3 regions of the Cytobacillus sp. FSL W8-0315 genome follow, and region 3 is predicted to be linked to each of the others. Evidence: a T-box and tRNA genes for the amino acid it is inferred to sense, from the RefSeq annotation. Region 3 holds a T-box; the other regions hold tRNA genes.
The links. The T-box of region 3 lies ahead of trpS (tryptophan--tRNA ligase). A T-box ahead of a tRNA ligase gene usually reads a tRNA of that ligase, here a tRNA-Trp.
Positions count from the first base shown of each region.

Region 1: it has a tRNA-Trp gene. The T-box ahead of trpS (tryptophan--tRNA ligase) is inferred to sense a tRNA for this amino acid. The anticodon was not compared.
Region 2: it has a tRNA-Trp gene. The T-box ahead of trpS (tryptophan--tRNA ligase) is inferred to sense a tRNA for this amino acid. The anticodon was not compared.

Region 1 covers NZ_JBBOOC010000001.1:238,377-241,628, forward strand. The annotation lists gene MKY20_RS01390 (cbb3-type cytochrome c oxidase subunit I) at 1-316, opposite strand, end outside; gene MKY20_RS01395 (cytochrome c oxidase subunit II) at 332-796, opposite strand; tRNA gene MKY20_RS01400 (tRNA-Ile) at 1,651-1,727, opposite strand; tRNA gene MKY20_RS01405 (tRNA-Gly) at 1,734-1,807, opposite strand; tRNA gene MKY20_RS01410 (tRNA-Cys) at 1,822-1,895, opposite strand; tRNA gene MKY20_RS01415 (tRNA-Gln) at 1,903-1,977, opposite strand; tRNA gene MKY20_RS01420 (tRNA-His) at 2,003-2,078, opposite strand; tRNA gene MKY20_RS01425 (tRNA-Trp) at 2,090-2,163, opposite strand; tRNA gene MKY20_RS01430 (tRNA-Tyr) at 2,171-2,254, opposite strand; tRNA gene MKY20_RS01435 (tRNA-Phe) at 2,277-2,352, opposite strand; tRNA gene MKY20_RS01440 (tRNA-Asp) at 2,378-2,454, opposite strand; tRNA gene MKY20_RS01445 (tRNA-Met) at 2,458-2,531, opposite strand; tRNA gene MKY20_RS01450 (tRNA-Ser) at 2,717-2,809, opposite strand; tRNA gene MKY20_RS01455 (tRNA-Met) at 2,833-2,909, opposite strand; tRNA gene MKY20_RS01460 (tRNA-Ala) at 2,928-3,003, opposite strand; tRNA gene MKY20_RS01465 (tRNA-Pro) at 3,025-3,101, opposite strand; tRNA gene MKY20_RS01470 (tRNA-Arg) at 3,107-3,183, opposite strand; tRNA gene MKY20_RS01475 (tRNA-Gly) at 3,191-3,252, opposite strand, start outside.
Region 2 covers NZ_JBBOOC010000003.1:313,526-316,777, reverse strand. The annotation lists gene MKY20_RS27425 (nuclease-related domain-containing protein) at 1-670, shown strand, start outside; tRNA gene MKY20_RS27420 (tRNA-Leu) at 1,392-1,473, opposite strand; tRNA gene MKY20_RS27415 (tRNA-Leu) at 1,497-1,585, opposite strand; tRNA gene MKY20_RS27410 (tRNA-Cys) at 1,614-1,687, opposite strand; tRNA gene MKY20_RS27405 (tRNA-Gly) at 1,706-1,780, opposite strand; tRNA gene MKY20_RS27400 (tRNA-Gln) at 1,785-1,859, opposite strand; tRNA gene MKY20_RS27395 (tRNA-His) at 1,918-1,993, opposite strand; tRNA gene MKY20_RS27390 (tRNA-Trp) at 2,005-2,078, opposite strand; tRNA gene MKY20_RS27385 (tRNA-Tyr) at 2,086-2,169, opposite strand; tRNA gene MKY20_RS27380 (tRNA-Thr) at 2,187-2,262, opposite strand; tRNA gene MKY20_RS27375 (tRNA-Phe) at 2,281-2,353, opposite strand; tRNA gene MKY20_RS27370 (tRNA-Asp) at 2,377-2,453, opposite strand; tRNA gene MKY20_RS27365 (tRNA-Met) at 2,457-2,530, opposite strand; tRNA gene MKY20_RS27360 (tRNA-Val) at 2,540-2,615, opposite strand; tRNA gene MKY20_RS27355 (tRNA-Glu) at 2,620-2,694, opposite strand; tRNA gene MKY20_RS27350 (tRNA-Ser) at 2,711-2,801, opposite strand; tRNA gene MKY20_RS27345 (tRNA-Asn) at 2,805-2,879, opposite strand; rRNA gene rrf (5S ribosomal RNA) at 2,900-3,016, opposite strand; rRNA gene MKY20_RS27335 (23S ribosomal RNA) at 3,203-3,252, opposite strand, start outside.
Region 3 covers NZ_JBBOOC010000001.1:4,504,979-4,508,230, reverse strand. The annotation lists gene MKY20_RS23105 (YjbA family protein) at 1-568, shown strand, start outside; gene trpS (tryptophan--tRNA ligase) at 601-1,590, opposite strand; T-box leader at 1,702-1,921, opposite strand; partial or broken gene MKY20_RS23095 (peptide ABC transporter substrate-binding protein) at 2,536-3,252, shown strand, end outside.

The sequences.
Region 1 (3,252 bases), 4.3 Mb from region 3:
GAAGCAGGCCTCCCAGAGTATGAGATAATCCAGCATAAAAGTAACCAATTGTGAAGAAAGCCGACAGTACGACTACCAGCAGCAGACCGTGAGCTGTAAGAACCTGATAATAGTTCAGCCATGCCGGCAATTCCAGCATTCCAGCCCGATTCAGCCCTTGCAATAGTCCAAGTATTCCGCCAAGCAGGATGGCTAAGAAAGCAACAGATAAATATGATTTCGTTATTTTTGCATCCTCCAGGCTAATTCCCATAACTTTATTTGCTTTATCCTTAAATGCTTGTGTTTTTCCTGTTTGCTTAATAACTGTTTCCACTGTTTATCCCCCCCTTTATTTCACCGTAATGGTGGTGCTCATCATCTGATGACCCGCGCCGCAGTACTCATTGCAAAGAACCAAATATTCACCTGGCTTATCAAATTTCTGTGTGATCTTTTGTACATAGCCAGGCACAACCATTGCATTTAGGTTCGTGTCAGCGACTTGAAAGCCATGCACAACATCTTTAGATGTCATGATAAAATGAACTGTCGATCCTGCAGGCACTTCAATTTCATTTGGGGTAAAGCTGAATACCTGAAGAATCATAACTACTTCATACTCATTCTCGCCTATCTTCTTAATCCCAGGATTATCGAACGGCGCTGTTTCATCCACTTTTTGAGGATCAATTCGCTCTCCATAGCTTGGCGGCCCCATCTCCAGGGCGAATGTCTGATAGCCCGTAATCAGCATGAATCCAATAATCATTCCAAAGCTTAATATCAGCCATACCTTCTCCGACCGATGCATCATTTTATATCCCCCCTATAATCTGGCCATGTACAGGCCATACACAATTAAATAAGTAACAAAGATCCCAAGCCCCACAACTGTAACTGAAAAGAACGTACCCCTTAGAGAGTTATGTTCCTTTGAACTGCTCTGGACCACTTTTCGCGTTTCCACCTTCCATCAGCTCCTTAGCTTTGTTACCTACATCATAGTTGAGAAGGGTTTTCATAAAAGTGAAATGAATCACACTTTTTTCATATATCTTCGCAGGCAAAAATGCTGAAATACTAACAAGAACACAGTAATATCAAGGCTTTCTTCCAATGAATTCTGTACTGGCAAGCATAACGATTCACAAATAATTCACAAAAAGTTAATTCACCTGATTTGTAATGAATCTCAAGCTTTAAAAGATTAATGTAAAGAACATAAGGATTTGAAATTTTAAGTTAGAATTTTGATGAAGTATGTAAACTATCGTCTTAAACTAATCGGCAGGTTAATAAAATTTAAGGAAAACTGGGGGCTATTTTGGATGTTTTGTAATTTTGGCTTTTTCATTAACAGCTGGAGCGTTCTTGAAATATTTTCAGATGATAAAGTTAAGGAACTGAATAATAGAGGAAAAGAGTTGGAAGATAAAACAGAATGAAAATCAGGCGCCCGATACTAAACTAACGAGAGATTGAATTTCGTAGAGAAAAGGTGAAAAATCACGGTATGGATAAACTCCATATGTATTAGTATAATTACCAAATACCTCTAGGGATGGGATTTTAACACAGAAATATAAATCGGTCCAATAACCGTTTTATATTTCTCCAATACAAAAAAACTAACTCCTATTGGAATTAGTTTGAAAATGGTATGTATAATGGTGGGCCTAAATGGACTCGAACCATCGACCTCACGCTTATCAGGCGTGCGCTCTAACCAGCTGAGCTATAGGCCCATATGTTGGAGCGGGTGAAGGGAATCGAACCCTCATCATCAGCTTGGAAGGCTGAGGTTTTACCACTAAACTACACCCGCATATGATTATGGTTTGGAGGCAACACCCGGATTTGAACCGGGGATGGAGGTTTTGCAGACCTCTGCCTTACCACTTGGCTATGCTGCCTTAAAAATGGCTGGGCTAGCAGGATTCGAACCTGCGAGTGACGGAGTCAAAGTCCGGTGCCTTACCGCTTGGCTATAGCCCAATAATATTGCTGTCAAAAAGAATAATGGGGCGATTGATGGGAATCGAACCCACGAGTGTCGGAGCCACAATCCGATGCGTTAACCACTTCGCCACAACCGCCACTATCCTACTGGCAGGGGTAGCAGGAATCGAACCCACATCAAAGGTTTTGGAGACCTTCGTTTTACCATTAAACTATACCCCTATATAAATGGTGGAGGGGGGCAGATTCGAACTGCCGAACCCGAAGGAGCGGATTTACAGTCCGCCGCGTTTAGCCACTTCGCTACCCCTCCACGTCTGATAAGACTTAGGAAATGGTGGCTCAGGACGGAATCGAACCGCCGACACAAGGATTTTCAGTCCTTTGCTCTACCGACTGAGCTACTGAGCCACATATTATTTATTTTTTGTAAAAATGGCGGTCCGGACGGGACTCGAACCCGCGACCTCCTGCGTGACAGGCAGGCATTCTAACCAACTGAACTACCGGACCAGATTGCGGGGGCAGGATTTGAACCTGCGACCTTCGGGTTATGAGCCCGACGAGCTACCGGACTGCTCCACCCCGCGATAGTATTATTAATGTGATTATTCTATGCTCACATCTAGCATTTCATCTCGCAGCTTATTCAATGAAGTACCGCCCCGATTTCAGAAAGATTATCCAAGCAGCAACTCAATCGGTGCGCTGAAGTAATTCCTTCGAAGATTATTCGGTCGTGCTCCACCCCGCGATAGTATTATTAAATAAAATATGGAGGAGGAAAGGGGATTCGAACCCCTGCGCGGTTTGACCCGCCTGTCGGTTTTCAAGACCGATCCCTTCAGCCGGACTTGGGTATTCCTCCGATATGATACAAAATAAGCATATTGGTAGCGGCGGAGGGGATCGAACCCCCGACCTCACGGGTATGAACCGTACGCTCTAGCCAGCTGAGCTACACCGCCAATGTGACTAAATATATATGGTGGAGCCTAGCGGGATCGAACCGCTGACCTCCTGCGTGCAAAGCAGGCGCTCTCCCAGCTGAGCTAAGGCCCCATGTAATAAAAGAAGTGTCCCTGGTCGGGAAGACAGGATTCGAACCTGCGACCCCTTGGTCCCAAACCAAGTGCTCTACCAAGCTGAGCTACTCCCCGTAATATGGCGCGCCCGAGAGGAGTCGAACCCCTAACCTTTTGATCCGTAGTCAAACGCTCTATCCAATTGAGCTACGGGCGCAAAATAATGGAGCGGAAGACGGGATTCGAACCCGCGACCCCCACCTTGGCAAGGTGATGTTCTACCACT
Region 2 (3,252 bases), on a different contig from region 3:
AGGCTGTATCTATCTTTTTGAAGTTAAGAATTATGAGGGAGACTTTTATATCGAACAAAACAGATGGTATACAGTACCAGCAAATACTGAAGTTAAAAATCCTCTTCTGCAGCTTCAGCGAAGTGAATCCCTCCTGAGAAGACTTCTGCAGAAATTGGGAGTAGAAACCCCTCTTAAGGCTCTTCTTATTTTTATTAACCCCGAATTTCAATTGTATCAAGCCACAATGAATCTTCCTGCTATATTTCCAGCACAAATTAACCGATTTATAGACAAATTAAAATTGAAATCTCAACCGGCAAATAAGAACCATTTAATGCTGGCAGACAAGTTACTGTCTTTGCGTTTGGAGGATATTCCTTATGGAAGGCGATTTGAGTATACATTTGAGGGATTGGAGAAGGGGGTTAAGTGTGCTTCTTGCCAGCACTTTATGGATCGATTGCACAGAGCTGCTTTAGTATGTAAGAATTGCGGATACAAAGAAGATGTCGAATTGGCAATCGTTAGAAGTGTTAAAGAGTTTAGAGTTATGTTTCCCGATATGATGCTAACAACCAATATTGTGCATGAATGGTGTTCTGATATTATTTCAAAGAAAAAAATCCGGAAAATCCTATCAAACAACTTTAATCATATCATTCATGGCAAGACTTCTTACTTTGAATAAAACACAATTATGTTGAGTAGTTTATTTTTAACAGTATGGCATGTCCCCTTCGGCTATCCTCACACGATTCATGAATAAGCAAACATCATTAGATTCTTTTAGATCACACTATCGATACTGAAGGGCTCTATTCAGAATTATTAGTTCCATTCACTGAGGTTATCGAACCTTAATGGCTTTATTCTGCTGCATTAGTTCCGCTCACTTGACATCATGAAACTGAACGGCACTATTCACTTGCATTAGTTCCATTCACGTGACATCTTTGAAACTGAACGGCACTATTCTCTTGCATTAGTACCATTCACATGACATCTTTGAAACTGAACGGCACTATTCTGCTTCATTAGTTCCGTTCACATAAAGTCATCGAATCTTTCTGGCTCTATTTTGGTGCATAAGTTCCGTTCACATAACATCTTCGAAATTTAGAGATTCTTTTTCGCCTCTTCAGTTATTAGTTCCGCTCAATTCACAACATTAGGACACATCGTTTTTTTTCCTCCTGCTAAGTCAATAATTATGTCCTTTTGAATTACTTCCGAACAGTTCAGAACCCCATTTCGAAACCACCCTCTGAATCGTTCGGAACCCTGCATTGAAACAACTTGCATCACAATCAGCAGAAGGGCTGCATTGATATTTGCTTTCCGCTTTAAAATTTGCACAGATTTTAATTAACAACAAAAAAGGTTTCCCTATTAGGAAACCTTTTTTTAGATACCGGTGGTCGGGGTCGAACCGACACTCCAGAAGGAACACGATTTTGAGTCGTGCGCGTCTGCCAATTCCGCCACACCGGCATATTAAAATGTAGTAAATCTTGTGGTGCCGAGGACCGGAATCGAACCGGTACGGTAGTCACCTACCGCAGGATTTTAAGTCCTGTGCGTCTGCCAGTTCCGCCACCCCGGCGTATATCAGCGAATCAAGATTTAGATTATGGAGGCGGCAACCGGATTCGAACCGGTGGTAAAGGTTTTGCAGACCTCTGCCTTACCACTTGGCTATGCCGCCATAAATTGAAGTTTATTCTGGAGCGGAAGACGGGATTCGAACCCGCGACCCCCACCTTGGCAAGGTGATGTTCTACCACTGAACTACTTCCGCAAAATGGCTGGGCTAGCAGGATTCGAACCTGCGAGTGACGGAGTCAAAGTCCGGTGCCTTACCGCTTGGCTATAGCCCATTGATCGTTCATATTACATTTATATGAGAGTTATACTCGTACTGTTACTTTAAAATTATGGGGCGACTGATGGGAATCGAACCCACGAGTGTCGGAGCCACAATCCGATGCGTTAACCACTTCGCCACAGCCGCCATTATAAAATTGGCAGGGGTAGTAGGAATCGAACCCACATCAAAGGTTTTGGAGACCTTCGTTTTACCATTAAACTATACCCCTATATAAATGGTGGAGGGGGGCAGATTCGAACTGCCGAACCCGAAGGAGCGGATTTACAGTCCGCCGCGTTTAGCCACTTCGCTACCCCTCCATATTAACATAAAAAAATGGTGCCGGCGAGAGGACTTGAACCCCCAACCTACTGATTACAAGTCAGTTGCTCTACCAATTGAGCTACACCGGCAAATCAATTCAGTAAAGGTGGCTCAGGACGGAATCGAACCGCCGACACAAGGATTTTCAGTCCTTTGCTCTACCGACTGAGCTACTGAGCCAAATATTATTAATATTGTAAAAATGGCGGTCCGGACGGGACTCGAACCCGCGACCTCCTGCGTGACAGGCAGGCATTCTAACCAACTGAACTACCGGACCAAATTGCGGGGGCAGGATTTGAACCTGCGACCTTCGGGTTATGAGCCCGACGAGCTACCGGACTGCTCCACCCCGCGACAATAATATGGTGGAGGATGACGGGATCGAACCGCCGACCCTCTGCTTGTAAGGCAGATGCTCTCCCAGCTGAGCTAATCCTCCATTATGGTGACCCCTACGGGATTCGAACCCGTGTTACCGCCGTGAAAGGGCGGTGTCTTAACCGCTTGACCAAGGGGCCAATATAGAATTAATAATGGCGGAGAGCAAGGGATTTGAACCCTTGATACGCGGTTAGCGTATACACGATTTCCAATCGTGCTCCTTCGGCCACTCGGACAGCTCTCCATTTGGCTCCGCAGGTAGGATTCGAACCTACGACCGTTCGGTTAACAGCCGAATGCTCTACCACTGAGCTACTGCGGAATAGTGATATTTGTAAAACAGCCCGGCAGCGTCCTACTCTCACAAGGGGACAGCCCCTAACTACCATTGGCGCTGAGAAGCTTAACTTCCGTGTTCGGTATGGGAACGGGTGTGACCTTCTCGCTATCGCCACCAGACTATTTTTCAAAGACAAGTATTATTATACCGTCTTTTTATCATTTTTCAAGAGGAAATTTACTATTTTTCGTTCCCTCAAAACTAGATAATGTATGAAGAAGAATTTGCCGAGTATTCACCAATAACTTGTCTAGCTTCGGCTCCTAACTTCTCTCGAAGTTGAACAGTCGCCTCCGCTTTTCGTTTTGGTTAAGTCCTCGATCGATTAGTATCAGTCAGCTCCACATGTCGCCAC
Region 3 (3,252 bases):
ACAACAACTGCTAGATGATATTTATCAAAAAGCTTACTTAAGGAAAAATCATGAACGCATTCAATTGGAGTATTGTTTTGTTGTTTCAGACGGGACAGGCATATTGGCAGTCGATACGATCGGCTACAATATCCCTATCAGAAAAAGCAGACTTATCCCGCGGCAGGAGCAGCTGGCATATGAAATGCTTGAAAATCAGGAAACGGCAGCCTATTCGTTTAATGATCAAACAGCATTAAAGGAATTTCATATCCTTTCTCCATCTCCGGATTTGATGGCAGGCCTGACGAGAAAAGAAAGACAGCTTAAACAGCTGCTGTTTATGGCGCTGGATCAGCTTCACTCTTCCAAAAATGATGCTGAGATCCGTTATTGGTATACGGAGTGGAGCCCGGAACGCTATTCGAAAATACAGTCAATGAACTTTGAAGAGGCATGGTATGAACTTTACGATGAAAGTAAATACGGCTGGTCAGTTAAACACGAGAAGTTTTGTGAAAATTTAATTAAAGGACAGCCGTTTTTTGAGAAGATGTGGGAAATGGAGCATGGTCCAAAAGTGAATTAGAAAAAATAAAAAAACAGCCAAAAGGCTGTTTTTTATTTTCTCTTACGGCCGAGTCCCATGGCACTTTCCATTTTTTTAATCATTTTGTATGCAGCCTTATTCGCTTTTTCAGCTCCCTGATCAAGTACAAGATCAAGTTCTTCCGATTCCATTAGCGCATAATATTTATCCTGAATTGGCTTAATTGCTCCAACAACAACATCTGACAGGCCGGCTTTAAAATCTCCATATCCTTTGCCTTCGTATTCTTTTTCGATTTCCGCAACAGTTTTCCCTGTAAGAATTGAGTAAATGGAAAGGAGATTGGATACTCCAGGTTTGTTTTCCTTATCATACTTAACAATGCCTTCAGAATCTGTTACAGCACTTTTTATTTTCTTTTCAATTTGTTTAGGATCATCTAATAATGATATAAATGACTTTTTATTGGGATCAGACTTGCTCATTTTCTTTAATGGATCCTGAAGAGACATAACCCTAGCGCCTGCTTTGGCGATTCTTACATCAGGAATGGTGAAGATATCGTTGTATTTCTTATTGAATCTTTCTGCAAGATCGCGAGTTAATTCCAGGTGCTGCTTTTGATCCTCTCCAACCGGAACCAAGTCAGTATTGTATAGAAGGATATCGGCAGCCATCAAAGGGGGATAGGTCAGCAGTCCTGCAGATACGGCATCTTTACCTTCTGATTTGTCTTTGAATTGGGTCATGCGTTCGAGCTCACCGATGTAAGAAACACATTGCATCATCCATCCTGCCTGAGCATGGGCCGGAACTTCCGACTGAATGAATAGGGTGGATTTCTCAGGATCAATCCCAACAGCCAAATATAGTGCAGCAAGGCTTCGGATGTTTTTTCTTAATTCCAGTCTGTCCTGGGGTACTGTTATTGCATGCTGGTCAACAATGCAAAAATAGCAATTGTAGTCATTCTGCAGTTCAACAAATTGTTTCATGGCACCGATGTAATTCCCAAGGGTAATTGTACCGCTGGGCTGGATGCCGGAAAATATAGTTTTCATGTTTTTCCTCCTTTAATCGGCTTAAAAGATCATGAATTGACAGGCGGTGAAGGGGAATTTTTGTGCTATAAGCATAAAAAAAGCATAAAAAAGAACCATTCATCCCTTTAAAATAGGGACGAATGGTCCGCGTTGCCACCCTAATTACTCAAATACTGAGTCACTCTGCCCTATGCAGAATAATGCATAGGTCCCCGATAACGCAGGGAAGCGCCTGAAAAATTCAGAAGCTCAAAAGTCCATTCGATTTACCGGGCTGCCTGTTTGCACCTGCCACAGACTCTCTGTTAAACCCTCAGTAAATGTACTACTCTTTTTTCATTGCCGACTAGATAATTAATTTATATTTGTATTATATAATAAGTTAAACTATCCGGATACAAAAATCAAGTTAATAAAGGGAAAAATAAAAGTCAGCGATAGCCTCTATTTCAAGGCTGCATTTGACAATATATGGGTGATGATTCCTATTAAAATAGCAAAAAATCTTAAAAAGAAAAATTTTTTTAAATCTCAAAAATTCTTAATTTATAAGACTTTTTGACGAAAAATGTCATACTCGATTGGATTGCATGTACAAAAAGCCACTTGCAATAAGTTTTTAAACTATTTATAATAAACGTAACAAACATAATCTTTACGTTTTTGTTACATTTACAACAAAACTATATCACTCCAGATAGCGAGAGTATGGTGCATAATGAGTAAGTTTATAGCTTACATCTTATAGATTACTCCTTTTAATCTGAATTATCAGAATATAAGGATAATCTATCTTTAAGAGAATATAAACTTGCTTTTTTTGTTGCCTTCTAAATAGTCTGCAAATTTTTTAAATTGAATTAACAGACTATTTGAGCAATATATCTGGGGCGCACAGTTGTGTTTTTTGTGAAAGGCAAGCGTAAGGATATTGTTTGAGGAAATTTAATAGGGGGTTATACCGTGAACAAAAGATTATCGATCTTTTTTAGCATGCTGCTTGTGCTAAGCATGTTCCTTGCTGCATGTAACGGCGGCGGAGACAATGCTAACGGCGGCGAAAAAGGCGGAGACGACGGCGGAAAGTCTGATGTACCGCAGGAGTTAAGAGTAAACATCAACACTGAACCACCATCATTAAATCCAGGACTTGCAGAAGATTCGACTTCTGGAACTGTACTTCGTAACGTATTAGAAGGTCTTACTCGCATCAATCAAGATGGTAAGCCTGAAAAAGCAATGGCAGAAGACATTAAAGTTTCTGAAGACGGAAAAACTTATACATTCACAATTCGCGATGCGAAATGGTCAAATGGCGATCCTGTAATCGCTCAAGACTTTGAATATGCTTGGAAATGGGCATTAGATCCTGCCAACAACTCAACTTATGCATACCAGCTTTACTACCTTGAAGGCGCTGAAGCATTCAACACAGGCAAAGGTGAAAAGGATGCAGTTGGTGTTAAAGCTATCGATGAGAAAACACTAGAAGTTAAATTAGTAAATCCAACGCCATATTTTGAAGAATTAACAGCTTTCTATACTTATCTGCCAGTCAACAGCAAGATTGCTGAAGCCAACCCAGATTGGGCAACTGACGCTGGTGAAAATTTCACTACTAACGGTCCTTTCCATTTAGTTGAATGGGCTCACAGTGACAAGATCGTTCTTGAAAAGAGC